4 regions of the Ferdinandcohnia sp. SAFN-114 genome follow, and region 1 is predicted to be linked to each of the others. Evidence: predicted binding sites of a transcription regulator. Region 1 holds the regulator's gene; each other region holds the start of a gene.
The links. The regulator Rex, encoded in region 1, represses fermentation and respiration genes when NADH is low (regulators of the CRP and FNR family bind a similar motif). The targets are predictions, from matches to a motif close to TTGTGAAATATTTCACAA.
Positions count from the first base shown of each region.

Region 2: the regulator Rex is predicted to act here: its motif matches at 3,115-3,132, upstream of qoxA (cytochrome aa3 quinol oxidase subunit II).
Region 3: the regulator Rex is predicted to act here: its motif matches at 1,244-1,261, upstream of ACR65M_RS06730 (DUF2249 domain-containing protein).
Region 4: the regulator Rex is predicted to act here: its motif matches at 3,779-3,796, upstream of ACR65M_RS03765 (DUF1641 domain-containing protein).

Region 1 covers NZ_JBPFDQ010000072.1:2,976-10,840, forward strand. Annotated here, with positions in the region: gene rimI (ribosomal protein S18-alanine N-acetyltransferase) at 1-449, shown strand, start outside; gene tsaD (tRNA (adenosine(37)-N6)-threonylcarbamoyltransferase complex transferase subunit TsaD) at 442-1,458, shown strand; gene ACR65M_RS19715 (ABC-F family ATP-binding cassette domain-containing protein) at 1,744-3,678, opposite strand; gene moaC (cyclic pyranopterin monophosphate synthase MoaC) at 3,812-4,294, shown strand; gene ACR65M_RS19725 (redox-sensing transcriptional repressor Rex) at 4,323-4,982, shown strand; gene ACR65M_RS19730 (twin-arginine translocase TatA/TatE family subunit) at 5,018-5,209, shown strand; gene tatC (twin-arginine translocase subunit TatC) at 5,226-5,975, shown strand; gene ACR65M_RS19740 (YdiK family protein) at 6,011-6,220, opposite strand; gene ACR65M_RS19745 (CPBP family intramembrane glutamic endopeptidase) at 6,224-6,949, opposite strand; gene groES (co-chaperone GroES) at 7,293-7,577, shown strand; gene groL (chaperonin GroEL) at 7,633-7,865, shown strand, end outside.
Region 2 covers NZ_JBPFDQ010000028.1:24,102-31,966, forward strand. Annotated here, with positions in the region: gene qoxB (cytochrome aa3 quinol oxidase subunit I) at 1-1,946, opposite strand, end outside; gene qoxA (cytochrome aa3 quinol oxidase subunit II) at 2,141-3,055, opposite strand; gene ACR65M_RS10920 (VanW family protein) at 3,497-4,363, shown strand; gene ACR65M_RS10925 (hypothetical protein) at 4,472-5,056, shown strand; partial or broken gene ACR65M_RS10930 (flavin reductase family protein) at 5,057-5,596, opposite strand; partial or broken gene ACR65M_RS10935 (VOC family protein) at 5,602-5,700, opposite strand; gene narI (respiratory nitrate reductase subunit gamma) at 6,393-7,094, opposite strand; gene narJ (nitrate reductase molybdenum cofactor assembly chaperone) at 7,278-7,865, opposite strand, start outside.
Region 3 covers NZ_JBPFDQ010000014.1:67,067-74,931, reverse strand. Annotated here, with positions in the region: gene ACR65M_RS06745 (DUF2249 domain-containing protein) at 1-12, opposite strand, end outside; gene ACR65M_RS06740 (hypothetical protein) at 214-351, shown strand; gene ACR65M_RS06735 (cyclic nucleotide-binding domain-containing protein) at 510-1,199, shown strand; gene ACR65M_RS06730 (DUF2249 domain-containing protein) at 1,321-1,572, shown strand; gene ACR65M_RS06725 (DUF2249 domain-containing protein) at 1,559-1,765, shown strand; gene ACR65M_RS06720 (heme-copper oxidase family protein) at 1,780-3,021, shown strand; gene ACR65M_RS06715 (metal-sulfur cluster assembly factor) at 3,037-3,336, shown strand; gene ACR65M_RS06710 (metal-sulfur cluster assembly factor) at 3,552-3,860, shown strand; gene yjfP (esterase) at 3,906-4,673, opposite strand; gene ACR65M_RS06700 (Cof-type HAD-IIB family hydrolase) at 4,826-5,647, shown strand; gene ACR65M_RS06695 (competence protein) at 5,757-5,906, shown strand; gene ACR65M_RS06690 (DUF3813 domain-containing protein) at 5,908-6,105, shown strand; gene ACR65M_RS06685 (BsuPI-related putative proteinase inhibitor) at 6,165-7,046, opposite strand; gene ACR65M_RS06680 (YitT family protein) at 7,096-7,865, opposite strand, start outside.
Region 4 covers NZ_JBPFDQ010000007.1:49,222-57,086, forward strand. Annotated here, with positions in the region: gene ACR65M_RS03740 (hypothetical protein) at 171-362, shown strand; gene ACR65M_RS03745 (GNAT family N-acetyltransferase) at 355-630, shown strand; gene ACR65M_RS03750 (hypothetical protein) at 885-1,208, shown strand; gene ACR65M_RS03755 (hypothetical protein) at 1,260-1,433, opposite strand; gene ACR65M_RS03760 (NAD(P)/FAD-dependent oxidoreductase) at 2,071-3,255, opposite strand; gene ACR65M_RS03765 (DUF1641 domain-containing protein) at 3,305-3,718, opposite strand; gene ACR65M_RS03770 (DUF3006 domain-containing protein) at 4,152-4,415, opposite strand; gene ACR65M_RS03775 (MBL fold metallo-hydrolase) at 4,417-5,652, opposite strand; gene ade (adenine deaminase) at 5,840-7,576, opposite strand; purine riboswitch at 7,668-7,769, opposite strand.

The sequences.
Region 1 (7,865 bases):
AACAAATTTTGTTTCGTTTCATGACAATAGAAGATATTGATGGTGTGATGAAGGTTGAGAAATCAGCATTTACAGTACCTTGGAAGAGGGAAGCCTTCTATAATGAGCTTGTTCATAATCAGTTTGCCAAATATATTGTCATGACTGATAACGATCAAGTGATTGGATATTGTGGAATGTGGCTTATTTTGGATGAGGCTCATATAACTAATATCGCAGTTCTTCCAGAATACAGAGGGAAAAAGCTTGGGGAAGCCTTACTTATGCAGGCAAAGCTTTTAGCGATGCAGCACCAGGCTGCTACAATGACGCTTGAGGTCAGAGTATCTAATCATGTTGCCCAAAACCTTTATAAAAAATTAGGGTTTAAGCCTGGTGGGATCCGAAAAAATTACTATACTGATAATAACGAAGACGCGCTAGTTATGTGGGTGAATTTAAATGAGTGATAACCAAATAATCATGGGAATTGAAACAAGCTGTGATGAGACGGCTGTTTCAATCGTACAAAATGGACGAGAAATATTATCAAATGTTGTAGCATCTCAAATCGAAAGTCATAAACGCTTTGGCGGAGTCGTTCCAGAAATCGCCTCAAGGCATCATGTTGAAGCTATTACACTGGTAATTGAAGAAGCTTTAAAACAGGCAGATAAGAGTTTTGAGGATATTGATGGTATTGCAGTGACGGAGGGCCCTGGTTTAGTAGGAGCATTGTTAATAGGTGTTAATGCTGCTAAAGCAGTAGCATTTGCCCATGATATTCCGCTATTAGGAGTCCACCATATTGCAGGTCATATTTATGCAAATCGATTGGTTGAGGAGCTGGAGTTTCCATTATTGGCATTGGTTGTTTCAGGGGGCCATACAGAGCTTGTCTACATGGAGGAGCATGCATCTTTTAAAGTGATTGGGGAAACAAGGGATGATGCTGCTGGTGAGGCATATGACAAGGTGGCTAGAACTCTTAACCTTCCATATCCAGGTGGTCCACACATTGATCGACTTGCACATGAGGGAACAGCAACGATTGATTTACCGAGAGCTTGGCTAGAAGAGGATTCTTACGATTTTAGTTTTAGTGGATTAAAATCTGCTGTTATTAATACCCTTCATAATGCTGAACAACGAGGAGAAACCATTGATCCGAAGAATCTAGCAGCAAGCTTTCAGGAAAGTGTGATCGATGTCTTAGTGACTAAAACAGTGAAGGCAGCTAAAGAATTTAAGGTAAAACAAGTATTACTAGCTGGTGGGGTTGCCGCAAATAAAGGGCTTCGTGCAGCTTTAGAGCATGCATTTTCTGATATGCCAGAGGTTAAACTCATTATTCCTCCACTTTCATTATGTACAGATAACGCTGCAATGATTGCTGCAGTTGGTAGTGTGTTGTACGAAAAAGGAAAGCGTTCGTCTTACGCATTGAATGCTAATCCTGGGTTAGACATTGAAAGATAGTCAAAAAGTCCTCTTTTATTAAAGAGGGCTTTTTTGTTGATAAATAATCCACATAATCACAGGTTTTGTGGAAAACTTATAAAAAGTACCGAAATAACTAATATGTATTTGTGGACATTTTTTGTGGATAAGTCTGTTGATAAGTGTGGATTATGTGGATAACGTGGATAAGATAGTGTATAACTATATTTTTTTGTGTAAATAATCAAAAAAATTCCCCATTCTAAAAATTAGAGATGGGGATATCTTTATTTTGTTGATAGGTGTAAAGTTCTAGGATGTTAGTTATCCACTGATTTCGTGGAGAGATTCCCATTCTTCCATAAGCGCTTCAAGTTTTGCTGAGGATTTTTCGTTTTCTTCATTAATTCGTTGAACTTCCTCATGATTTTGATAGACTTCTGGATCACAGAGAAGCTGTTCATTTTCTTCGATTTTTTCTTCGATTGTTGAAATTTCCAACTCGATTTCTTCGATTCTGCGTTTTCTTTGACGCTCAAGCTTCTTTAATTGTTTTTCTTGTTCATAGGATGTCTTTTCTTGGACCACTTCACGTTTGGTGTTCTTTGACTCTTGGGCTTCTAGCCTTGCGAGTTCCTCCATTTCAAACTTCTTTTCAAGGTGGTAGTCATAATCACCTAAGTATTCTGTAAGTCCTTCATTAGATAACTCAAACACTTTTGTTGCAATGCGGTTAATAAAATATCGGTCATGGGAAACAAAAAGGATTGTACCGGGATAATCAATTAGAGCATTTTCAAGTACTTCCTTACTATCAAGGTCTAAGTGGTTGGTAGGCTCGTCAAGAATGAGAAAATTAGATTTCTCCATCATTAGCTTCGAAAGGGCAAGTCTTGCTTTCTCGCCACCACTTAAGGTTGAAACGGTTTTTAACACATCATCCCCTGAGAAGAGAAAGTTTCCAAGAACCGTACGGATTTCTTTTTCAGTTTTAAGAGGGTATTCGTCCCATAATTCATTTAAAACTCGCTTGTTCGAGTTGAGGTCCGCTTGTTGTTGATCATAGTAACCGATGGTCACATGTGAACCAAAGCGAAATGTTCCCTCTACGTTGTCGAGTTTTTCAATAATTGCTTTTAGTAAGGTTGATTTTCCGATTCCGTTTGGACCCACTAAAGCGATGCTATCTTCACGGTAAATATTGAAATTAATATTTTTGATAATCGGTTTGCCTTTTTCGTACGAAACGGTGATATCTTTTGCACTTAGTACGTCATTTCCACTTTGCCTCTCGATTTCAAATCGGAAGGAAGCTGACTTTTCATCACCTAACGGCCTGTCCATTAGCTCCATTCTTTCAAGTTGCTTTCGTCTACTTTGGGCACGCTTGGTGGTTGAAGCTCGAACTAGGTTTTTTGCGATGAAATCCTTTAGCTTTTCCACTTCTTCTTGTTGTTTTTCATATTTTTTCAACTCAAGTTCGTAGTTTTCAGCCTTGAGTTTTAAATAGTTGCTATAGTTCCCGACATATCTGGTGCTTGTGTGTCTTGAAATTTCATAAACTTGGTTGACCACTTTATCAAGGAAGTATCGGTCATGGGATACGATTAATAGTGCTCCAGGATATCCTTGTAGATATTGTTCTAGCCACGTAAGTGTGTTGATATCAAGGTGGTTAGTAGGCTCGTCCAAGATTAACAGATCAGGCTTGGTTAGTAATAGTTTACAAAGGGCAAGGCGTGTCTTCTGACCGCCGCTTAAGCTGGATATTTTGGTTTGGTAGTCTTCTTCTGTAAAATTAAAACCATGTAGAATGGATCGAATATCAGCTTCGTATTGATAGCCTCCCTTTTCCTTAAAATCAACCTGTAGCTGATCATATTCTTCAAGTAATTTTTGGTAATCATCCGGATTTTCAAAGAGGGATGGGTCTCCCATTTTAACCTCTAAGTCTCTAAGGTCTTTTTCAAGCTTTTGTAAGGAGGCAAAAACAGTTAGCATTTCCTCCCAGATGGTCAAACTCGATTCAAGTCCTGTATTCTGAGCGAGGTAATCAATGGTAACACTTTTCGGTTTGATAATTTCACCGCCATCATGAGACATATGGCCAGCAATAATTTTTAAAAGTGTTGATTTTCCAGCACCGTTTCGTCCAACGATGGCAATACGGTCACGAGTTTGTACTTCTAACTTTATATTCGATAATATAAGATCAGCAGCAAAATACTTTTTGAGCTGATTTACTTGTAGTAAAATCATGTTATTTCACCTCTTGTTTCTATCATCAGTGTATCTTATATTGTTTAATTAGAGCAACTGCAATGATATTGTTCACAGATGTATCAAAGACAGATGTGTTAAAATAGTGTATAGTTTATGGGAGGGTTTGTTTATGTCATCATTTACCCATTTTAATGAGCAAGGTCGTGCCAAGATGGTCGACATTACGGAAAAAGCAGATACTGTCCGTACAGCAATTGCAAAATCAAGTATTACTGTAAATAAAATCATTTATGAGCAAATAATAAATAATGAGGTTAGTAAGGGTGATGTCCTTGCTGTTTCTCAGGTTGCCGGGATTATGGCAGCCAAAAAGACGTCAGAGTTAATTCCGATGTGTCATCCATTGGCATTAAAGGGCGTTGATATACGTTTTAGCTGGACAATCCAAGATGAATATATTTTAAATATCACGGTTTCAGTTAAAACAAAGGGTAGTACAGGTGTCGAAATGGAAGCACTTACTGCTGCATCTGTTTGTGCGCTAACTGTCTATGATATGTGTAAAGCGGTTGATAAAGGAATGGTCATTGGACCAACTTATTTGGCTGAAAAAACAGGTGGAAAGAACGGAGATTTTATAAGGGAGCTATAGTTAGTTCCAAGTTAGTGGAGGAATTAAGGTGAATCTTGAACAATCAAAAATACCACAAGCAACTGCCAAAAGGCTGCCACTTTACTATCGATTTTTGAAAAATTTGCATGCCTCAGGAAAACAGAGGGTTTCATCTGCAGAACTAAGTGATGCGGTTAAGGTTGATTCCGCAACAATTAGGAGAGATTTTTCTTATTTCGGAGCATTGGGAAAAAAAGGGTATGGTTATAATGTCAATTATTTATTATCCTTTTTTAGTAAGACCTTAGATCAAGACGAGTTAACGAAGGTTACTCTAATCGGTGTAGGGAATTTAGGTACAGCATTTTTACATTATAATTTTTCAAAAAATAATAATACAAAAATTGAGCTTGCGTTTGATGTGGATTATAATAAGGTAGGTAGTAGTATTGGTGGAGTAAAGGTACACCATCTTGATGACCTGGAAAAAGAATTGCCTGATGATGTAACGGTGGCTATTCTAACGGTGCCGGTTGGGGCAGCTCAGTCGATTACAGACCGCTTGGTTAATAAAGGGATCAAGGGTATTCTTAATTTTACCCCAGCACGAATCAATGTGCCTGAACATATTCGGGTTCACCATATTGATTTGGCCATAGAACTACAAGCCCTTGTATATTTCTTAAAGCATTATTCAAATGATTCAAATGATTCAAGTGAAGAATAATAATAGATCTTATAATTGTAGGGAGGTGACTTACAGTGGGAAGTCTTGGATTTGGTAGTATTTTATTGATTGTATTTGCAGCGTTATTAATCTTTGGACCGAAGAAGTTGCCTCAACTAGGAAAAGCAGCGGGTAATACATTGCGTGAGTTTAAAAACGCAACAAAAGGTTTAGCAGACGATGACGATGATGATGTTAAGAAGAATGAAACTCAAGATGTGAAGTAATGATAGGATGAGTCACATGAATGAAAAAGAAATGTCCGTCTATGATCATATTGGAGAGTTACGAAAACGACTGATCTACGTAGTCGTTTTCTTCTTCATTGTTGCATTAGGAAGCTTTTTTCTCGCAGAGCCAGTTATTCTCTATTTGCAAAATGCAGAGGAAGCAAAAGAGCTGACAATGAATGCTTTTCGTATGACAGATCCAATTAAAATCTATATGCAATTTGCTTTTATCATTGCCCTTGTTATCTCATCTCCTTTTCTCCTTTATCAGCTTTGGGCCTTCATCAGTCCTGGCTTATATGAAAAGGAAAGAAAGGTAACCTTGAGTTATATTCCGCTTTCGGTAATCCTTTTTCTAATAGGAGTTTCTTTCTCCTACTTTATTTTGTTCCCGTTTGTAGTGAACTTTATGACAAGGTTAGCGGAACGCCTTGATATAAATCAGGTGATTGGAATTAACGAATATTTTCAATTCCTGTTGCAATTGACTTTACCGTTTGGCTTTTTGTTTCAACTGCCGGTTATTGTGATGTTTTTAACAAGATTGGGAATAGTAACACCGATGTTTCTATCTAAAATACGAAAGTTCGCGTATTTTATTCTATTAGTCATCGGAGGTTTAATCACACCTCCTGAAATAATCTCGCATTTAATGGTTACAGTACCGTTATTCGGATTATATGAAATCAGTATTCTTGTATCAAAAAGTGCCTACAGGAAGGCACTAAAAGCAGAAATGGAAGCGGCAAATTCGATAGAGTAGGGAAATCTATAAAAAAAATAACCTCCGTTGTGAGGTTATTTTTTTGTTTTTGAGATCTTTTTTATTTTACTGTGAAGGACAAACATTCGGATAGCCACACCAAAGTCGAATGTTGCGACAAGTGCTAGAAGGATGGTAGAGAAGTTCCAAACGGTCTCTGTTGCACTATTAATCGCAATATAGGTAAACAGAATCCCCATTAGCGTGTAAATGATGCCCATTACAAAAGGTGAAGTTCTTCGCATAAATTAAAAGCCTCCAATAAATGTCTGTTGCAGCTTCTCGGCTTGCTTCATGATCCTTTCTATATCATCTGCAAAAATCGTTTGAACCACTACAACAAAAGTATTCATTGCAACATGTGCAAAGATTGGAACGATAATCCGTTTTGTCCGTACATAAAGGAAGGCAAAGGTAAAGCCCATCGCTGTATAAATCAGAATATGCGTAAAGTCCATATGCACTACTGCAAAGATTAACGAACTAATCAGGGCAGAAATGAAAAAGTTAAATTTTTTATATAAGGAACCAAAAATAATTTGGCGAAAGATAATTTCCTCAAGGATTGGCCCAATAATGGAAACTACGATTATAAGCAGTGGTAGGGATTTTACCAAGGCCATAATTTCTTGGGTGTTCTCAGAACCAGCCTCAATACCAAGCAAATGAATCTCAATATTAGCTGCAATAACCTGAGCAGTCATTGCCATGAATATACCTGCTATTGCCCATCCAATCGCTTCTCCTTTTGAAGAACGATGAAGATTTTGATGTCTTTCATTAATATCTTGTCTTAATAAAAATAAAACAATCGGAAGTGCCGCCACAAAACTAATAACAGTCCAAAGGGCAATAATCGTATTCGGGTCAACATCATCTCCGATTCCTAAAAGCAATAGAAGCGGGATACCTAAAATTCCAGAGAACTGCATGATAATGTAAGTGAAAATGACATACCAATAACGAGCTTTCATGAAAATCTCCTTTAGTAGTTGGAATAAATATCAAGTTTTTATACTTTTGTCCACTTTTTGTATTGTATCATATATTCGCTTATATCCATTAGTATTATGCAAATTCAAATTTTCATTGAAGAAAGTAATTTGTTGGTTTATTTTTCCTGCCTATAACATAGGATAGATAGGTGGGCCAAGTTTCGCATGATAAAATTGAACTTTTTTGTAAATTTCTATCTCAAATGACTTGCAAAATAAGTAGAGATTATTTAATATAATAATTGTGTTAGCACTCAGGTGAGTTGAGTGCTAATAAGAAGACGAAACTAATTATCTATATTATTTGAGGAGGTTGTTTCACTTGTTAAAGCCATTAGGTGATCGCGTTGTTATTGAACTAGTTGAATCAGAGGAAAAAACTGCAAGCGGAATCGTATTACCAGATTCTGCAAAGGAAAAGCCTCAAGAAGGTAAAGTAGTTGCTGTAGGTACAGGTCGTGTATTAGACAGCGGTGAAAGAGTAGCTTTAGAGGTTGCGGTTGGTGATCGCATTATCTTCTCAAAATATGCTGGTACTGAAGTGAAATATGAAGGTACTGAATACTTAGTATTACGCGAAAGCGACATTTTAGCTGTAATCGGTTAATAGAAAAACAGCATTTTATATCATAGATTCTTAATTTTTTGAGGAGGGCTTAAGAATGGCAAAAGAAATTAAATTTAGTGAAGACGCTCGTCGCGCTATGCTTCGTGGTGTTGATGCTTTAGCAAACGCTGTAAAAGTAACATTAGGACCAAAAGGACGTAACGTTGTTCTTGAGAAAAAATTCGGTTCACCTCTTATCACAAATGACGGTGTAACAATCGCTAAAGAAATCGAATTAGAAGATGCATTCGAAAACATGGGTGCAAAACTAGTTGCTGAAGTTGCTAG
Region 2 (7,865 bases), on a different contig from region 1:
AACTTAGCACCTCCTAATTTTTCTTCTGTTTCCTTTACTTCTTCAACAGTAATATATCGTCCATGATCCTGTTCAAATGAACGGTATGCCATACAAATAAAGATACCAATTGTTGAAATAATCAACAATGGCCACATCGCAAATACGAACGAGAAGCCCCATACAAAGAAGATACTACTCATGATAAATGGAACACCACTATTGTTCGGCATGTGAATCTTTTCAATTTTACCTGGGAAGAGCTTGTGCTTCTTCTTCTTATCATCCCAGAATGGCTCACTGGAGTTCACACTTGGTGTAAATGCGAAGTTATACTCAGGAACAGGTGTGTGTGTTGCCCACTCTAAAGTACGTGCATCCCATGGGTCGCTTCCAATATCTCTTGGTGAATAACGGATACTGTAATAAATGTTATACACAATTAAAATGAAGGCAATCGCCATGATTCCAGCACCAATGAATGACAGCATGTTCAATGGACCAAATCCAGTTGACTCAGAGTATGTGTACATACGACGAGCTTGACCGTCTAATCCAGTAATATACATTGGGAAGAACGCTAAAACAAATCCAATTGATAAAGACCAGAATGCCCATTTTCCGATTCGTTCATTTAACATAAAGCCAAACATTTTTGGCCAATAGTATGTGAGTGCAGCAAGCATTGCGAATACTACACCAGGAATAATTGTGTTATGGAAATGTGCCACTAGGAACATTGTATTGTGGTACTGATAGTCAGCTGCTGACATCGCGAGCATTACCCCAGTTACCCCACCGATTGTGAAAAGTGGAATAAACCCAATTGAGTAAAGCATCGGTACTGTCATACGGATTTTACCTCTCCATAAGGTAAACAGCCAGTTAAAGATTTTCACACCAGTTGGAACCGCAATCGCCATTGTTGTGATTGAGAAGAAGCTGTTTGATGCTGCTCCTTGCCCCATTGTAAAGAAATGGTGCGCCCAAACTAGACATGAAAGAACTGAGATAATGACCATTGAACCAACCATTGATTTGTAACCATATAGGTTTCTTCCTGAGAAGGTTGAAATGATCTCACTGTAAATACCAAACGCAGGTAGGATTAAAATATACACTTCAGGGTGTCCCCATACCCAGAATAGGTTTGCCCAAAGCATATCCATTCCACCGTTTGTACTTGCAAAGAAATGTGTTCCAAATAGACGGTCCATTGTACCCATTGCTAATGCAACTGTTAATACAGGGAAAACCGTTACGATAATTAAGTTAGCTATTAATGTAGACCATGTGAACATTGGCATTCTCATTAATGTCATACCAGGTGCTCTCATTTTTAGAATGGTGGTAATCATATTGATACCAGTCATCAATGTACCAAGACCCGAAATTTGTAACGAGAGCATATAATAGTTTGTTCCAACTGATTTACTGAACTCGTTACCAGCAAGTGGGAAGTATGATGTCCAACCTGCATCAGGTGATCCCCCAATTACAAAGGAGATATTAAATAGCATTGCCCCCATAAAAAAGAGCCAGAAGCTGATCGCATTTAAGCGTGGAAATGCTACGTCGCGCGCACCAATCTGAAGTGGAACAACATAGTTCATGAATCCAATGATAAACGGCATCGCCATGAACATGATCATGACTACACCATGTGTTGTAAAAATTTCATTATAGTGCTGCGCATCTAATAACTTCGCCTCAGGTGAAGCTAGCTGTGCACGCATCATAACCGCGTCTACCCCACCGCGGAACAGCATGATTAATGCGGAGATTAAATACATAATACCAATTCGTTTGTGGTCAACGGTTGTTAACCATTCACGCCATAGGTAACCCCATTTTTTAAAATAGGTTAATCCGGCGATAATTCCAATTACCGTAAGTCCAATTGCAACCATCGCTGCATAGATGGCGGGACTTGGATGTGGTATGGCAAAACGTTCGAAGAATTCCATCCGTTGTTACTCCTTTCAAATGAAGATGATGTTTAAAAAGTCTGGTGAATAGGACACTTGAAATTTCGACGCACAGGACGTGCTAGTGCCGACAAGACATGAGGCCGTGGCGTTTTTGTCGACGTGGTCCTCTTCATCCTCCTTTTTAAACTCCTATCTGAAGTATAAATTCGGCGTTCAAATTATTTCTGTTATTAATGATTGTTATGTTCTGTATGACCTTCGTGCTCTGAATGCTCATCCTCATGGTCCTCATGACCTTTTTCAGTATCATCTGATCCATGGTTATGCTCTGGCGGTGGTGCGAACCCTAAATGAGTTCCGGTGAACGTCATTTGTCCGAGATGACCTGGTTCTAGTATCTCTTCAAACTTTTCTTCAGTGAGAGGTTGTGCAGTTTCTTTAACCTCATCTACCCATTCTTCAAAATCCTTTGGAGATACGGCATTTACACTAAACCTATTTTCCGCAAATCCTTTACCACTAAAGTTTGCATTTCGTCCCATTAATTCACCCTGCTCATCGGCTGCAAGATGCAAAGTTGTGATCATGTCGGCCATGGCATACTTTTGCCCACCAAGTTGTGGAATCCAAAAACTTGTGATTGGACCATATGAATAAAGTCTGAATTCAAGTGGACGATCAGTTGGGATGTATAGATAATTGACTGTTTCAATATCCTCTTCAGGGTAGCTAAAGTGCCATTTCCAATCGGAAGATGATGCATAAATAACCAATGGCTCTTGCTCTTCATAGCCTTGAGGAGCTGACTCGACAATGTAGTTACTTTGAACCGAAACAACTGATAGATAACCCACAATTAAGATTGGAATACCAATACAAATCGCTTCAACCCACGGATTCCCTTCAATATGTGGTGGCTCGTAATCCTCTGGCATTTTAGAAGCTCGATATTTTACAAGCATATAAACTAACAATACAAAAACGACAATAATTACGAATGCCATGATTCCAATTGAGAGTAAGATATCATGGGCTTGCCTCTCGGCTTGTGGGCCTTTAGGATCAAGAACCATTACGGGTTCACAACCTGCAAGCACTGTGGCAATAGTAATAACCATCGATAAGAAAAACCATTTGATTTTCATTATTGTACTCCTTTCCGAATGGATGCTCTTCATTCACAACTATGTGGCTTGTGACGAATATGTGTACAACTTCACAAAGTTGTCAAAAATTTTTTAGCTACTTGTTTTTTTCGTAATATCTTGAAAAAAATGAAGCTAAATTTTATTTCGCGAAATTATTTTATAAAGCTTATCACTGTGTAAATGATGATAACATGCGAGATATCAAAAAGTTGTTACAGAAAAGGGAAGGAAGTATTTGTAAAAAATAATTATCTTAACATAAATGCCTTAAACCTTGTTGTGACGCAAATCACAGGCTTTTTTTTGAATTTGAACAATTTGTTACAAATTTTAAAACGAAAAAACTTCTCCTATTTTTAATGGAATTCGAAGTAACCATCCATACTATAAAAAAAGAGTTTCGAAAAGGTGGTGGGGACACTGAAAATATTGTTGGCAATGTTGTTTTTCCTTTCTGTACAGCAGTTCCATCCTCAGGATAATCTTTACATAACATATAAAGGAGAACCAATCGCAACTATTAATCGTTCTGAATACTCTACACCACTGCTCGGCATACCCACCTTAAACATAAAAAAATTCACAGACTTTCTTACCTATTTAGAAGAACAGGTATATGAGGAGCCAAAGGATGCAAAAATTGGCAAGTCAAATGAAATTATCAAAGAACATGTGGGTATAAAATTAGATAAAGACAAATTTTCAAGATTGTTTTACTCTTCGTTCTTCGGAAAAGGAGAATACCTTGAAGTACCGATACAGCGTATTTATCCCCGTGTAGATAGCGAGCTATTATCAACGATTCGAGTAAAACAGATTGGGCAGTATGTAACGCACTTTAACTCTTCCAATAAGGAGCGCTCCACAAATATCGCTCTATCAGCAGCAGCCATCGATAGCTATGTTCTTTTTCAAAATGAAACCTTCTCTTTTAATAAAGTTGTTGGAAAACGAACTGCTGCTAGAGGGTATCAGCCTGCACCTGAAATCATTCGGGGAGAACTAATTGAAGGAATCGGGGGTGGAATATGCCAGACTTCCTCCACACTCTTTAATGCTGTTGATCGTGCAGGTGTTGAAATTGTAAAACGCTATTCTCACACCAAACGTGTTGGCTATGTACCACCTGGGCGCGATGCAACGGTGAGTTGGTATGGGCCTGACTTTCTTTTTAAGAATACATACAATCAACCAATATTAATTCGTGCAAAGGTACATGGAGGAACTCTTATCGTAACCGTCTATTCATCAGAGGATATCAATTTTACTCCTCGTAAGATTGTACCTAAAACAAAAACAGGATAGAGTTTGATTATTAAAAACTAATTCTACACCTTTATAAGTCTGGGTGAATATATTAGAAATGGGCTAATTGTGACCCTATAATATCTGAAATAGTTATGGGGGGAGTTCATGGAAAAGGATAAAAGGGCTATTGTTATCACCGCTGCAACTGACCCCAAAAAAAGTGTAAAAAGCGGGAACTCTACTCCGGGAACTTTTGAATATAAACCACCTAACAATAGTGGAACCATCTTAGGAATAATTGGCGGTGTTTTATCTGCTACCGGTGACGCTTTAGCAACTATTGGTGCAATCATTCAGCTAAATGCCGATGTTTCTGATGACTTTAAATCTCAAGTAGACGATTACCAGTCAGATCAAGATAAGCAAAAGATGCAGGAAGATATTGATAGTCTTCAGGAAAAAGTGAAACAGCTTGAAGAAATCATAAAAAATAACCAAAACCAGAACCAGGACCAAAGTCAAAACTTGAACCTAAATCAAAGCCTAAATATGAACTATAGTCAAAGTCAAAACATAAATCTTAGTCAAAGCCAAAACATGAACCAAAATCAAAGACAAAACATGAACCATAGTCAACGTCAAAACATGAACTATAATCAAATTCAAAACAAAAACCAAAGTCAAAGTCAAAATCAGAACCAAAGCCAAAGTCAATATCAAAGGAAAAAGAAAAAGAGAGACCAATCATGACTACTTTGGTCTCTCAATTTCAAAAACCTCTCCTATTTTCGCGTAATAATTTCCTGCCAATCGGCTTACCGCCCCTAATTTTTCTTGATTGATCCTTCCATTACTATACAGTTCCTTATTGACATGAAACTAGACCACTTTTCCGATTAGCAAATCACAACCGGAGTTTTCCTCTTGACCACCTAATTCAATGGAGTGCTCTAAAATACATTCAAAGCGAATTTTAGATTCCCAGATTCCCAGTACTTTTATATTCTTACTTTCTACTGGAGTCAGTCCAGCAAGTTCAATTTCACTTTCATTTGGAGGAAGACTTGCTGCCGTCTTATTGATTTGTTCGACATTGCTTTCATCCACAATATGAACGACAAATTCTTTTCCTTCTATAATGTTTCTAGCTGTGTCTTTCATTACCCCATTTTTTCTTTGGACCGATATTGAAATAAGGGGCGGATTTGAAGATACTATATTAAAATAACTGAAAGGTGCACCATTTAGCGTACCTTCACTTGAGATTGACGTCACAAATGCGATTGGCCTCGAAGTTTTACAAGGCGAAGGCCTAAAACACCGGCATAAAAGTCAACATTCTCTTGGGAAAGTCCAACAAACGCAGTAATATGATGAATGCCCGCTGTTTTCATAGTAATATATCTCCTTTACTATCTATCTCATTTATTTTCCAACTATATATGATAGAATATTCGATGTAATTATCTTTAACTTATTTATTCCGAATTCAGGGTAATCTTTTAAAAAATAAAAGACTTTGTCAAAGTCTAATTCTGACTCAAGCTACTAAGTAATTTGAGAGTGTGTCTCAATCAGCGGCTCTTTCCGACACCACACAACCGAAACAATAGATTCTCTGTCAGAATCAAGGCCACTTTCTGACTCATACTGCTCAATAATTAAAGAGTGTGTCTCAATCACCAGCTCTTTCCGACACCCTCCAACTAAACAATAGATTCTCTGTCAGAATCAAGACCACTTTCTGACTCATACTGCTCAATAATTAAAGAGTGTGTCTCAATCACCAGCTCTTTGCGACACCACTCAACCAAACAATAGATCCTCTGTCAGATTCAAGGCCAATTTCTGACTCATACTGCTCAATAATTAAAAAGTGTGTCTCAATCGCCAGCTCTTTCCGACACCCCCCAACCAAACAATAAATTCTCTGTCAGATTCAAGACCGCTTTCTGACTCATACTGCTCAATAATTAAAGAGTGTGTCTCAATCACCAACTCTTTCCGACTCTGTTTATTAATAAAACTCCTGATTTGTCTCCATGTATGGATTCCAAAACAAAAAAGAGGAGGATAGCCCTCCCCCTTAATTCTGACGTGTATTTTTCGAAAATCCATTACGTGCGCGATATTGCTGCGGTGCTCTTGTTGGATAACGCAACGGGAAGCTAAACATATGCACAAGCTTTGTAAATGGAATAGATGCAAATAATAGAAAAGACAAAATTACGTGCACTTTAAATAATGTCGGAACTCCAAGCATTAATTCAGGCTGTGGATTTAATGTGAATAAACTTCGAAACCATGGCCCGATTGAAATTCGGTATTCATAAGCTGCTACTGTTGTATTGTAGACGATTGTCATATATGTACCCAAACCGGCTATTAGTAACAATAGAATGATTGTGAAATAACTACCCGCTGAAGTATGAACTTGGACTCGTTCAATGACAAACTTTCGAATTAAAAATAAGAGCAATCCGAGGACAACCATCAGTCCTGCAAACCCACCGCCTACTATTGCAAATAGGTGGTACGTGTGGTCATCCACTCCAATCGCGTTGTAGAATTCCAGGGGAATCAACATCCCCATCACATGACCGATAAAGGCAAAGATAATCCCGTAGTGGAATATAACGGAAGCATAACGTAACCACTTTTTCTCAAAAATTTCCGTTGATGGCGCTGTCCAGCTTTTCCCTCGAAACACGAAGCGATAAAATGTCCCAACTACAAGGATCGCAATGCATATATAAGGATAGGCCGTCCACCAGAAGTGTAATTCCATCTAATGACCCCCTTTCAACAAATTGTGGTATATACTTATCCACATAAGAACATTTGTTTTCCACAACCTGTGGATCCTTTTGTGGATAGTGATGAGCGTTTCACATTTTTATTTTTCCACAATATCCACGTTATCCACAGAAAAGCATCATACTTATCCACATCATCCACAAGTTATGAACATTTATTGATAAAGCATTGGATATGGAAGCTCTTCTAAATCTGCTTCCTCACGCTGATTTTCCAGCAATGTGATCTCTTCTGCTTCTGGTGCTTCAAAGACAAACATCATTAACAAGTCCACAATCCGGTGGTATGGATTTGAATCGAATAGGTTTTTGTGGATTCGATCAACCGCAAAAGCTAAGCGGCGATATAATCGTTCAAAATTCTCGCCATCTGGAGCATGAGCTAATAGCTCAAATAACATTGGAATATAATCCACAATCTCCTGCCCGTGATATTCAAACCCACCTTCGACAATTAACTTTTGGAGCTTAATTAATGCTGCTCCACGTTTTCTACTATCACCTAATTCATGGGCTGTTAAATAAAGACCTGTTTTATCCTTATAATCGAAGGTTTCTACATAGAGCTCCTGTAATTCTAATAATGGCATCTTAAAAAGTGGTGCAATCCTTGCTAAGATTTCATTTCTCATTTTTACTGAGCCAACTTCTGCTTTCACATATTCCTCAATTTCCGGAAACCCTTCGTGAAGGGTTTTGTCCGGATATTCGAGAATTCGTGACATGATCATTAATATTGCTCT
Region 3 (7,865 bases), on a different contig from region 1:
TGCAAATACCATATTAAAATTCCTCCTTTTGATTTATGGGTCCATTGTACCCGAGTCTTTTTAGACCATGTTGTGAAGCTAATCACTATTTACGTATGTTTTTTATCATATGAACCGAAAACTATGCGATAATTAGATTAAATGAATATCCCACGTAAACATCTTGTCATTCTTCATGATTGTGGAGTTTAAAAGAATTAACGGGGTGAACACATGAAGGAATTTGTAGGCAAATGTAAGGAATGTGAAAAAGAAATTTTTTGTTTAGATGGTTTTATTAATGGTGTTGTATTAGATGATAAAAATGGAATACTTTGCTTTAATTGCGCTGAAGAAAAGCATGATAACTAAGCTAGGAGTTTGACTCCTAGCTTTTTTGTGTCCAATTTTTGAACATTGTTGTCATCCTCACCGACTATGATTTAAATCACTGTTTTAAAAAGTGGAATTGTTACACTAAATGTTGAGTAACCGCATATATAGTTTATTTTGAACAAGGAGTGAGACAGATGGGATTGCCATCGATTCGTGAACAATTGAAAGGAGTACCCTTGTTTCGGGAACTAACATCAGAAGAACTCGACCCAATTGTAGAAATTTCACAGTCACGATTATATAAACAAAAGATGTTTATCTTTATGCAAGACGATCCACTTGATCGTGTATTTTTCATCCAATCTGGAAAAGTAAAAATTTACAAGTCTGATATGCATGGGAAGGAACAAATTGTTTCTGTTCTAGAAGCAGGAGAAATGTTTCCTCATGCTGGCTTTTTTCGAAAAGGCGGATATCCCGCACATGCCGAAGTAATCGAGGATTCAAATATCATCTTCACCCCCATTGATAAGTTTGAAGACATATTGCTAAAAAATCCTGAGCTTTGCATAAAAATTTTTAAAGTGCTTGGTGAAAAAATAATAGACCTCCAAAAACGTCTAGAAGAACAAATTTTGTTAAGCACCCAAGAGCAAATCATTATGCTTTTACTTCGTCTATGTAGGAGTAATGGTGAAAAGACTGGAAATCGCTTTAAACTTACAACTCATTTTACAAATCGAGAACTCGCTAATATGATCGGAACAACTCGTGAATCAGTTAGTCGAACGATTTCTGTTTTGAAAAAGAAACATATTGTTGACTTGACTACAGACGGTTATTACTTATTAGATCATATGAAACTGCATGATGAGATTTTCTAAAACTAAATTTCAGCTTAATTGACAATCCTAAATAAAATTTGCATTTGTGATTCAGGTCACAACGTTACTCATTGAAAATGATTATCATTAGTTTATAAACGTTGATAAGGGGGACTTTTAAGTGGAATCAAAAGTAGTGGAAGTAGATGTTAGGGAAGATCTTAAAAATAAGATTGAGCCATTTCAAAAGATTATGGAAGCCGTTAAACCTTTACAGGATGGAGATACATTCATCTTACATGCGCCATTCAAACCGACTCCTTTATTTCCTATTTTAAAGGCAAAAGGGTTTTCAAACGAGGTAGAGCAAATTGATAAAAAACATTGGAAGGTTACCTTTACTAAAGAGGTGTCAAATAATGCAATTAGATAATCGAGGTCTTGAGCCTCCTACACCAATGATGAGAACATTAAAGGCTCTCGAGAAACTAAACAAAGGTGAAACATTGACGATTATAAATGATCGTAGACCTATGTTTTTATATGAACAGCTTGAAGAACTTGGTTACAAGCATATAACAGAACCACATCCTGAAGGCGGCTTTCAAATTAAGATTACAAAATAAGGAGCTGCTTGATCATGATACATCAATTATCAAATGAAACAAATATCCGGCTACCACTTTCTTTTATTTTATTTAGTGTTGCGGCATTGTTCACATCCCAAGTCATCCTCCTATTCAATGGACATATGGTGATTGATGGGAACTTTAGAACCCCTGCCATTCTATCATCAGCTCATTTACTTATTCTTGGTTGGGCCTTAATGGTTGCGATGGGGGCAATGTATCAGCTTGTACCGGTAGCATTTTTGACTCCGATTTGGAGTGAAAAATTTGGATTTATTCAATTTTGGATAACGGCAATTGGATTTGGCGGATTTGGTATCACTCTTTCTTTTTCACCAGCCATTTCTATTTTTACAGGATCACTCGCTGTAATTGGAATATTATTATTTCTTGTTCAAATGTTTATGACAATGAAAAAACAGGCAAAGAAAAACATTCTAACTGCTTTTGTTGGTAGTGCTCTATTTTGCTTGTTACTCACTATTTCATTAGGAATACTATTGATTGTTAATTTAGGTGCGGGAATAGCCCACCTAGATCATTTTGCTGTTCTAAAAAGTCATATTCTACTAGGGGTGGCAGGATGGTTTACATTTTTAATTTTCGGCTTTTCTTATAAAATGGTCCCTATGTTTTCGTTAGCTCACGGATTTTCGATGAAATTATCAAGTTGGGTCTATACTATTTACGCCATCGGACTTGTCGTAACCATTTGCAGCTTTATTACTGAAGTGAACTTATTGTTACAGGTTGGTATGGTTTTGCTTTTTGCAGGTTTCGCCTTATTTTCTTACCATATTTCCACTATCATCAAGGTTAGATTAAAGAAAAAGCTTGATAAACCATTTATTTTTTCATTAATTGCCATTTGTTTTGGCTTAGTTATTCACTTTTTTGGAATGGTTATTGCGTTCCTACCAGGGCATTACGAAATTTATGGCGTCCTTGTCTTTCTTTATATTTTCTTGTGGATTGCTGGTAGCATTCTTGGCTATTTATATAAAATTATTCCTTTTCTTTGGTGGACACATAAATATAGCAAACTGATTGGTAAACGTGATGTACCTACTTTAAAACAAATGATTGATGAAAAAATGGCAGTTCCCATTTTTACAGGTTTCATTACTGGATGTGTTGTCGTAATTTTAGCCATTGCAACTAGACAATTGCTTATCTTTTCAGTTGGCCAAAGCATTGTTGTCACTTCAACATTCTTTTTCAGTTACAGCATTATAAGGGTTCTATTTAAATAAAAGGGGAGAAACATAATGGAATTAAAAGAAAAAATCCTTGAGCAGTTAAAACAAGTGATTGACCCTGAATTAAATATTAATGTTGTTGATTTAGGACTTATTTATGAAATTAATATTAAAGAAAATAATAATGTGTATATTGAAATGACGCTAACTACACCTGGTTGCCCACTACATGATAGTATTACCAGTGGAGTAAAGCATGCAGTTGCCTACCTTGAAGAAGTAAATGATATAGAGGTTTTAATGGTATGGCATCCTGCTTGGTCCCCTGAGCGGATGTCTGAAGCTGCCATGAAGCAACTCAGAGGTTAACTATATTTAGCAAAATGCAGGGGATTTCACATTCTTAGATTGTTTCGTTATACTTAAGAAAAGCGCAAGGCGCCGTATTTCGGCGACAAGCATAAGACGAGCGCTTACGAAGGTGTTCTATACCTTCAGAAGCGATTGGCTTATGACCTCGAGCCGATGGCACCTGGAGCTAGACACCTTTTAAATAAGCTATTTCTCGAAAGGAGAGGTTATAAATGGATGAAGCTTTAAAGGAAAATATGTTGGGGGCACTTGAACAAGTGGTAGACCCTGAGTTAGGAATTGATATTGTTAACCTAGGTCTTGTTTATGATGTGGATATGAACGATGAGGGTGTCGCCCAAGTTACAATGACATTAACATCCATGGGATGCCCACTTGCTGGAACGATTGCAATGGACGTAAAACGCGTTCTTACTGAATTGCCAGAAGTAAAAGACGTAGATGTTAACATCGTTTGGAATCCACCATGGAACAAAGATATGATGAGCCGGTACGCAAAAATCGCACTAGGAATTCGATAAATCAAATGAAAAAGAACGTGTCAACTGTGACACGTTCTTCTCTTATTATAGATGTTTTTTAAACCATTCAACAGATGCGAGTAGTCCTTCTCTTGTCACTTTATGATCTGCTCGTGTATCAGCAATAAAAGTTAGATTCTCCTCTTTCCCCTCATAAAGTGGTTTAATTTCTTGGTAAAATTCATACGTGTATTTGAAAGGAACCATCTTGTCTTTTTCACCATGCCAGAAAAACAATGGTCTTCCGTTTACTTTTTCTGGTTGCATGCTTAAATCATATTTCCGTAATTCTGCATATTTTTCTTCCAACTCTGCATCAGAGAAAGGAAGTTCAATGTCGTGTCGCTTCAATTCCTCAATTTGCCCCCGACAGAACTCTTCATAATATGGACTACCCATTAAACTTACTGCAGCCTTAATCCATGGGTATTGGGTCAATGCCCCTAATGTCACGATACCTCCCATTGAAGTACCTGCCACACCGATTCTTGCCTCATCAATTTGGCCTTGGTTTAGCAGTTCGTCCTTAATTATTTGAAGTTCTTTAATTTCATTGACGACAATATCCCAAAACTTAAAATCCATTGCATGATCATCTATGCCCCTATCTCTTTCACCGTGATAGTCAGCTTCAGGCAATACTACCCGAAATCCTTGTTCTGCATAAAGATAAGCATAGTGTAAATTATGTTCTTTCGCACTGCCAAATCCATGTACAAAAAGGATCAACGGCAACGCTTCATCTTTTAACTGATTTTTAACAATATGTAATGCTGGTATTTCTGCATATTTCTTATTTTCGATAATAATCATCTTTTTGTCTGTACTCCTTTTATGAAAACTTTTGCCATCCTCTAGTGTATCATTTGTTGGAAGTTTATTGAAAAATATTGACTTTTCAATTGACGATTATTTTAATATCTGTTTAAGTTAAGGAAAGAGATAAGGTTCACAAGGAGATTGATATGACTAAACAACATTTAATTGCACTTGACCTAGATGGTACTCTACTAAAAGATGATAAAACGATCTCAAAAAGAACAAAAGACGCTTTAGAAAAAGCCAAAAAAGCCGGCCATATTGTGATGATTGCGACGGGACGGCCTTTCCGTTCCAGTTCAATGTATTACCAAGAACTTGGCCTTACAACACCAATCGTTAATTTCAATGGAGCCTTTGTCCATCACCCACTTGATCAAAATTGGGGAGTTTATCATGATACGCTTGATTTGAAAACGGTAAAAGAAATTGTTGATGTTGCCGACGAGCTCCGTGTAAAAAATATTTTAGCGGAAGTAATTGATGATGTATATTTTCATTTTCACGATGAAACAATGTTAGATATTTTTGGAATGGGGAAACCAAATATTGAAACGGGTGATTTACGAAAAATCTTAAAACATGATCCAACATCATTACTAATTCACCCCGATGAAGAAATCGCAGATAATATCCGAAAGTATCTTTCTGACATGCATGCTGAGGTAGTCGATCATCGCAAATGGGCAGCCCCTTGGCATGTGATTGAAATTGTTAAATCAGGATTAAATAAAGCTGTTGGAATTCAAAAGGTTGCTGACTATTATCAGATTCCAAAAGACAGAATTATTGCTTTTGGAGATGAAGACAATGATTTGGAAATGATTGAATACGCTGGTCACGGAATTGCCATGGGTAACGGGATTGATGAGTTAAAAAGTATTGCTAACCATATAACAATGACTAACGAAGAAGACGGAATTGCCCTTTATTTAGAGGATGTTCTAAAATTGGAGAAAAATAAGTAGGTTGGTTCAGAAATAATTACCTGATATAACCCAAACGTAAAACTCAAACAATATAACTGGTGCTACAAGTAAGCACTTCTTTTAAAGCTGTTAAAGGGGGAATTTACGGATGGGTAGTAATAAATCTAAACGATTTGTTCATCAAGGTGCAGATGCTGTTCAACAACATGCTCAGCGCTTTCCTTACCGTTCCACTCTAGCTGAAGCAGAAGCAAAGAAAAAAGCGAATGTCGAAAACTCATCACTTGGAGGCATTTAATATGGGAAACCGTTTATTCCAAAAGGCTCGTGAAACCGTAGAAGTTGCGAAATTAGCGAGTGCTGGCCAAAGTGATACATCCTTACAGGATGCCGTTTCGGTTGCTAAAAATGCACTTTCTTCTGCATATGCTAACTCTACAACAGCCGAAAAAGAACAACTCCGCGAATTGCAAAATGAATTAGACCAACTTCAATAACCTTTGGCTAATTCCAAGAAAAAACAGGGTCAGACTTATCGTCTGACCCTTCCCTACTTTTATTGGAATTGTTGAAGTTTTGCATGATAAAGATTTGTGATCGAACCGTCTTTTGCACTTCTTTCGTATAAATGAAGAATCAATGCTCCGTTTGTCGGAATTTTATCCTTCGGAATCGAAATGTTAATTTCAAATGGCGCCCATGCTGGAGCACCCTCTGATGCCGTTTGAAGTGTTTCAGGAATTACATAATCATGACCATCCTCTACTGCATAGAAAAAGTTTGCTTCGAATACTCTTACTTCCCCTGTTACCGTATATTCACCATTTTCACCAAGTACTTGAACATTACGAAATGCTGTATTTCCTTCTTCAGGAATTGTAAAACTCTCGTCTGCCTGCAATGAATTACTTTCAATTGTTTGTCCATTTACTTCTGATGCTGTTAGGAAAATATGTGCTTTGTATTCTCCAGTAGCAAGTCTCGTTCCATCATTTGAAGTGTAATCCCATGGTTCTTCCCAAACCTTTTCTTGACCAGGCTTTAATTCCATTTCCTCTATTGACTGGATAAACATTTTATCGATTGAATAGCGGTAAACTTCTTTTCCATCTGCATCCTTCACAATAATTTCATATTTTTGACCAGATGGTATCGTTAGTTTCACAGAATTGTCGCTGGTGTTTTTTATTGTAATCTTAAAGGTTGCTTCGTTTTCCCCTGTTTTAATTGAAAGGTCAGTTTGAAGTTTTTCAACCACGTTCTCTTCACCCCCTGGTTCTTCACTCTCTTGCGCTGGTGGTGTTTCTTTTTCTGTGTCTACTTTTTCACCACCACCTGAATTTACTGGAAGAGCCTCTTCTGTTTTTGTTGAGCCACATCCAGTGATGATAAATAGACTCATAACAAAAACTAATGTCACTAGAAGCCATTTTTTCATATTTGTCACCCCTTTACTCTATATGTCGATGTCTCGTATTAAAAAGTTACTACTCTTTGCGAAATAATCCATATACACCAATTGTTTGTACAATATTTGTAAATGCATGTGGGTCAACTTCTTTTATTATGCGCTCTAAATCATATAATTCATATCTTGTTAAAACAATCATTAACATATCCTTTGTCTCACTTGAAAATGCTCCTTTGGCAGGTATCAACGTTATTCCTCTAACTAAATTTGAATGAATTGCACTTTTCAATTCGTCCGCTTTCTTCGTAACAATCATCGCTGTAACTTTTACATGACTTGTATGTACTGTATCAATAACCTTTGTCAACACATACAAAGCAACAAGTGTATATAATGCCTTTTCCCAACCAAATAAGAATCCTGCAGTAATAATGATTAGTCCGTTTAGTGTAAAAATATAGGTTCCAATTGGTTTATCTTTTGATCTTGATAATACAAGTGCTATTATATCGAGACCACCTGTAGATGCACCCCACTTTAAAGTAAGACCGATTCCAATGGCTTGAATGACAGCACCAAATACAGCATTTAGTAAAATATCATTAGAGATACGTTCGAGTGGGATAATTGCCAAGAATAAAGTTGTAAGTGCAACCGAAATAAAGCTATAAAGGGTAAATGCCTTACCAACTTTTTTCCATCCTAGAATCGCAACCGGGATGTTTAATAATAGTAGTATTACACCTGTTGAAATATGAATTGGCGTGTAATCACCAAGGATCCTAAACAAAAGCTGTGACACACCGGTAAAACCAGAAGAATAAACATCAGCCGGAATTAAAAAAA
Region 4 (7,865 bases), on a different contig from region 1:
TTACACTCCAAATTATAGCATATTACGTATACTAGTAAACGAGGTTGAAGTCTTTATTCTGAAATCAATAAAATAGAGAAGGACTACAACTCGAAGTAATGTATAAGTAGATGGAAGGGGAGAGAAAGTAGGTAACCTGGCACAACTATGTGAAAAAGGAGTCTCAAAATATGAACTTCGAATCAATCACAGAAGAATCATTAAACCTGGCATTAGACATCATGAACTCAAATCCGACATACAACATGATAGAAAACGGCAATCCTGTAAGAACAATAAAAGAAGTAAGAAGTGAACTGCTCAACTCAACAACAAATAGTTATTTAATAAAAAAAGAAGGAAGAACCTATTGGTATCGTTGATTTTTTAGAACATAACCCAAAAGACAAACATCCTTGGATTGGTTTATTTATGATCCATGGTGCTTATCATTCTTTAGGTTACGGAAAAAAGGCGTATGTTGCTTTTGAAGAAAGTCTAAAACAACAACATTTCAAGAAGATTCGACTTGGCGTATTACACAACAATGAGCCTGCAAAACGGTTTTGGAGATCAGTTGGATATTCATTTTATGGAAAAAGCGAGTGGGAAGGAAAGGTAGTTGACTGTTTTGAGAAAAAGTTGGAGTAGATCATTACCACTTTTGTGAACTTACATGATGACTCGAAAGAAGACACTATTTTTGAGGACTGGTGTCAATTTAGTTATTCAAAAGAAGACCAGTTACATAATTTGTAAAAAGTATTTTCTTTTGCTTCTAGCGATTTTTTGTGAACGAACATGCTCGTTACCTTATCTTTGAATCATACACTCAAAGGTTATTAATAATTTCCACATATATTGGTTTGCTCTACTCCACACAATAGAATGAGGAGGGAAGAGTTATGAACTATATGCAACTACTGTCATCCGTACTTAGGAGCTTAGGTGGCAACAAATCACTGAAAGCATTCAAACGAAAACGAAACAATAGAATGTGGATATGGATTTCTATATTAGGTGTAACCATACTTGGTTTATTCGGTGGTAAAAATAGTCGGATCAATCAAGAAGTTCAGAAGAGATTTCAACAAGCCCAAAATTCGTCTCAAAATTCCTCTGAATTAAAAATGAATCCATTCGAAGTAAACTACGATCTTGCAATGGAAATTGCAAAAGAAATAAATCCTGATTATAAAATTCCTACTCAACAACAGGAAAATGAATAAAAAATTCAAGTGGCTGGATTTATATATCCAGCCATTTTTCAATCCACTAATCTAATTATGTATTTGTTGTTGTACCTGTTGGATAATTTGTTGCGCCTTCTCTAGTTCACTTTGGGCAAAGTGACATGCCTCTGATTCAGGACTATTCGAATTCACTTGTTTTAAATGATGATGGGCTGTATGGATAATATCTTGGGCTTCTTGTAATTTACTTTTAAAGTTCATCACAATTCCTCCATTCATTAATATGTTCTCTTTTATCATGTGCAAGTATGTAGTTAAATACGCAAGTCTTACTAACAATGGCATAACAAGACTTTGCAATATTTACTCCAGCAACGACACCTAATCCTAATAGAAAAAGCCAATTTTCAAGAAAATTGGCTTTCTGTAGTTATTTAATTTGGCTGTTTTTTCGCAAACTTTGTTGTTTTTTATATCGTTGACTTCCGCTTCAGGTGGACGCTTTCCGCGGGCGTGGCTTGAGCCTCCTCAACGAAATGTGGAGGCGGCTTGACAGAAACGAGAAAATTGGCCGACTAAAGCGCCACGTCCTGTGGCGGAGTCGGCACTAGCACTTCCTGTGCGTCGGAGACTCCTCCTTCAGAGGCGTATTTTGCCTCTGAAGGAGGAGTTGAAATTTCTCGAGTTTCTAGCCGCTGAAACTGGACTCGTAGCTACCGCTCCTGCGGGGTCTCAAGTCTCACGCTTGGACATTGAATTTGCTTCATTGAAATAACCCACGCACGAAGAAAATGTGAATACATTTTCGAGGAGTCGCCACCTTACGCTCCAATCAATTAGTTTTGCCTTTATTATCAGAAAGCAACAATCTTTTAGAAAAGAGCCTTTAATTTAAATCTTAATATGCTAAACCGTATAGGGCCTTAATATGAGATAAGTAACGAACATGACTAGCTTCTTTCATCAAGGATGCTGGAAGACCTTTTAAAGGAATATTGTTTCCACCAACAGAAGCTACGCCGTCTTTACGTCCGAGACTAGCAAGCGTTCCAGAATTGATTGGGTTAAATTCTTCGAGCTTTTGTCCTTTAAGGATAGCGAAAAGGTTATATCCACATGTTTCACCCATTTGCCATGCATTTTGTGCAGTAGGCGCATATAATGGGCGACCCCCATCTGCTGGAAGTGCCACAGACGCATCACCAACCACAAATACTTCTGGATGTGATTTAGAGCGCAAATACTCGTCAATAACTGCTTTACCACGATCACATTCAAGGCCAGATTCTTGAACGATTGGAAGTGCAGCAACGCCGCCTGTCCAGATAAATGTGTTCGATTCAATTGTTGAACCGTCTTTTAGGGAAATTTTATTTCCTTCAACGCCTGTAACAGGTAAGCCAGTTAAGAAGTCAACACCACGTTTAGCTAAACTTTCAGTAGCACGCTCGATTAAGTTATCAGGAAGTACTGGTAAGATTTTAGGGCCAGCTTCAATTAATTTGATGTCTAGGTCATTAAAGTCAACACCATATTTTCTAGCCACTTCAGGGAAGTGGTCTACGATTTCACCAACTAGTTCAACACCAGTTAACCCACCACCACCGATTACAATTGTTGCATCTGCTGGATTTTTAGATTCCGCATAAGCTGCAATTTTGCTTTCAATGTGTTGGTAGATGCTGTTTGCATCTTCAACTGATTTTAATACAAAACTGTTTTCTTCAAGACCTGGGATACCAAAGAAACCAGTTTGGCTACCAAGAGCAACGACTAAGTTGTCGTAATCCAAAACAGAACCATCCGCAAGTTGGACTTCTTTTTCATCTACTGAGAAAGACGTTACTTCGCTGATTACCACGTTGACATCTTTATTTTTGAAAAGCTTTGTTAACGGGAAAGAGATTGCGCGTTCAGTTGTTGTACCACCCGCAAGACGGTGTAATTCTGTAATAAGTTGGTGAGTAGGGTATTTATTCACCACTGTAATTTGCGCTTCTTCTTTACTTGCATATTTACGTAATGTTAGAGCAGTTAATAAACCTCCGTAACCTGCACCTAAGATGACGATTTTTTTTGACATGATTTATCCTCCGTCCTTACTAAGTAATAAAAAGGGTACTGATTATTAATTAAGCTTTACGTTCAGCTTGAACTTCTAGAAATGCGCTTACAAAACGTAACATTTTTTGTGCTTCTGGATCTTTCAATAATTTTAATACACCAAATAGCCCGATCACTTCATTTGAAGCTTCAGCACGGTCTTTTGCTTCAATAGCAGTAGCAGCAATTGATTTAACTGAGCCAATAACAGGTTCAGAAATTTCTTTGATTGCACTGACTGTATCATTTTTTAGAACATCGTCAGTCGCCACTAATTGAGCTAAATCATATGTTTTTGTTAAGAGATTTACAGCCTCTGTTAACTTTGGTAGTTGCTCGACTAAAGTAGTGAGCGATTCTTGCACTTCAGGTTTTAATAATTGATCAAGTAATTCTTTTTCTGTGCCTGTAGCCTCTTTTTCTTGAATCAATACTTCTGACATTTTCAATTCTCCTTCATCGTTGAATTTTCACTAAGTATTATCTGGTTTTAATATACTATATCGAGAAAATGTTCACATATTCACATTTAAAAGGGGAAGACATTAACTGATTTATACCATATTTATGTGTATTCTAATTTCCTAGTTATCTAGTAATAGAAGAAATACCTATGAAATTTGAACCTTGTTGGTAAAGTGCATCTATCATGTATTTCACCTTAAAAGGCAAGATGATGTGACATTCCTGTGACTTTTTAATCATAACGCAATTTTCGCAATTCGTAAAATGCGTTTGATTTATACATCGCATTCATTTTATCTATGGTAGCTGGTAATTCCGCTAAAATATATCAGAAAAACAATATAAAAATGATATTTTCTAAAAAATACGCCTGTCCCTTCTGGATTAATACATTAGGGACAGGCACTCAAGTCAATTTTTCTTAAATTTGCTTCCGGAATTCTTCTTACGGATTTTAGACATCATATCATCTACTTTTTGTTGTTGTGAGATTGTTTCATTCTCATTTAGTGTTATGGAAATGATTTTTCCATTTTCGATGCTAATGTCAAAGTAGGATCCTGCTGATGATTCTTTAGGTAATTGATTGATAGGAATGATGAATTCCTTATTGATTTCTTCTACTATAATAACTGCATGTCGATTTTCTTCGATTCGATCCAAATAGCCTTTCATATTATCCTCCTACACAAGCTAGATTTTGTGCTTTTATATCTTCCATTCTTGACGGACCAATTCCTTTTATGCGTGATAACTCATCAATGGATGTAAAAGGCCGTAGGTTGATCAGTTCCTTTGCACGTGCTGGCCCTAAATGAATGATTTCTTGTAACTGTTCAAAACTAGCTGTGTTTATATTCATACATTTATCACCGGGCTCTTGTTTATCCTTTTTTGTTGGTTCTGGCTTTGATAAAGGTACACGTCCAGAAGTAGGGGGAGTAATCTTACCGTCCTTTTTGGTCAACACCTCATAGTTTTTGCCATCCGTTTTAACAATAATCGTCCCGTGTACATCCGTTCCATAAAGTCTAATATTGGACCCTAGAATTAGATCGACCACTTCTTTGTGTGGGTGCCCATAGCTGTTATCTTTTCCAGCGCTGTAGATTGCAATTTCTGGACTCACTTCTTTTAGAAAAGCAGGGTGAGTAGAAGTGTTTGAACCGTGATGACCCAGATGAAGGATAGCAGCGTCTACATCAATACTACCATTTATCATCCGTAATTCATCATTTCGACTTGCATCACCTGTAAAAACAAAAGAAACCTCTCCGTACGTGAGCTTTAGCGAAATAGATTCTTCATTGTCATTTTCTGAAACAGAGATCGGATATAAAATATCAATTTGGAGTGGGCCAACTTTAAATTCATCGCCTCGTCTTGGCTCATAATAATCAACCTCGTTTTGATCGATCGCTTGAAGTAACCTCTGAAACGTTTGGGATGTACTCGTATTTCCGGACATCCATACTTCTCCTACACTAAACGTACTGATAACTTTATCGAGTTGACCAATATGATCTGCATCTGGATGTGTACCAATTGCGATATCAATTTCGGAAATGTTTTGGGAATGTAAGTAATGTATGACATCGTCTCTGTTCCAATTCCCTGCATCAATCAAGATAGTATATTCTTCACCCTTATCCGTATATTGTAGTAAGGTTGAATCAGCTTGACCAACATCCATATAATGAACGGTAAGTTCAGATAATGAATGAGTTGCCTTTTCTTGCTTTTCAGTAGGGGATGGGGTATCCTCATCACGATTAATTTCCGTTTCCTCAGTCGTTTTTGTGATATTCTCATTATTGTTATTAGGTTGATTTTCCTCCTGTGAACATCCACCGATTATCAAAAGTGTAGCGAAGAAATAGATTGCAAAAAAAGTTTGTTTAAATGGATACATAGTTTGTCCCTCTTTTGGTGAAATTTTAAACAATTTACTATTTGTTATGATTTCATTTAAAGCCGATTGTATCAAAAAATGATAAGAAGTGTGCTACTTAACTAACATAAAAAAATGCCAAGACCAATGGTACCTGACACTTTTTTTTAGTTGTTCTTATTCCATATTTTCAAGGGGTTCATTAAAATTAGTTCATTTGTACTGGTATATGTGTAGATGTTTCCACATCAAATAATCCTAAATCTGTTAATTTCAAAGATGGTATGACGGGCAATGTAAGAAAGGAGAGGGTTAAAAACGGATTAAACTCACCGACAAACCCTAATTGACTTAATGACAGTTTTAATTGGTCAAGCTCCACATTCACAGTTTGTGAGTCTTTATCCGACATTAGTCCTGCTATCGGCAGGGATAAAGACGCCATGATTTGTTTGTTTTTGACAATCACTAAGCCACCATTCATGTCCTTAAGTACCTGTATCGCCACCAAAATATCACCATCATTAGTGCCTGTTGCAACAATATTATGAGAATCATGTGCGATGGTTGTTGCAATCGCCCCATCTGTAAAACCAAATCCTTTAACGACTCCTAATCCGATATTACCTGTGTTTTTATGACGCTCAATGACGACTAATTTAAGTTGGTCATTTTCTATGGATGGCTGAAAATCACCGTTTTCCACTGTAACTTGTTCCACTAGTTTGTTTGTGATCAATTGATTTGGAATAATCTCAATGATATTTGCTTTATTTCCGTTACGGAATGGGATTTGAATGTCTTTTTCATGTAACTCAGACACATGAACAGTTGACATTAACTGTGTATTTGGAACATGTTTAGCATCTGATTTTCCAACAAAGCGACCATTCTGTGCAACAAGATTCCCAGATTTATACACTTCTGTTATTTGAATCGTCTCAAGCTGGTCCAGTAACAGGAAATCTGCGTCATAACCAGGAGCAATTGCACCTTTATCGGGGAGACGATAACATTCAGCAGCGTTTAATGTAGCCATCTGGATAGCCTGGAGAGGAGAGATCCCTTCTTCAATCGCTAACCGGATATTATGGTCAATACTTCCTTCTTCGATCAAATCATCTAAATGCTTATCATCTGTACAGAATAGACAACGACGTGCATTAGTTGGAGTGAGGACCTTTATCAGTGTTTTTAAATCCTTTGCAACAGAACCTTCACGAATTAATACATACATTCCTCGTCTTAACCGCTCTAGTGCATCCTGTGCCGTATTACATTCATGGTCGGTTTTGATACCAGCTGTTCGGTAGATATCAATCGCATTTGTATCTACTCCTGCTAAGTGGCCATCCATTAATCCATGATGTTTAGCAGTCATGACAATTTTATCAAGTATCGAATCCTCCGCGTTTTTGAGAGAAGGGAAGTCCATTACCTCAGCTAACCCCAGAACTCGTGGATGGCTGTAAAATGGTTCCAAGTCCTTAGCCTTGAGGTCTGCTCCATTATTTTCAAACGAAGTAGCAGGTACACTTGAAGGGAGCATAAGAAAAACATCAAGCGGGAGATTCTTAGAGTCCTCAATCATAAATGATAATCCTTCACTACCTGAAACATTGCCGATTTCATGAGGATCCGTAATAACGGTTGTTACGCCATGAGGAAGGACCACTTTCGCAAATTCAGAAGGGGAGACCATAGAGGATTCAATATGCACATGGCCATCAATAAAAGCAGGACATACATAGCGATTCTTCGCGTCTATGACTTGTTTACCCTCAAACTCACCAATTCCAACAAACATACCATCTGAAATCGCGACATCAGCCTCAATGATGTCAAGGTTAAACACATCTATGATTTTTCCATTCTTAATAACAAGATCTGCGGGGATTTGCTTACAAGAGACAGCTATTCTTTTCCTTACTAATTCTTTTTCCATTTTACTTCCTCCTCAATATAAACAGAAAACCCTGGGCTTTTACCCAGGGTTTGACACAGAGAAGGAAATAGAGCTTTTTGCAGGCGTACACAAAAAGCCGAACTCTTCTCGTAGTCAAACCATTTACGGTAGTTTGGTAGAAACTTATGGACCATATTTCCAAGATTATACGAGTAATGGTATGAAATTATTAGTTGATTTTATCGATAGGAATGATAAGTGTCAATGGAACATAGAAATGTTTAAAAATTAGAATTAGTCTGATGTACATATGTAATTTTAAGGATAA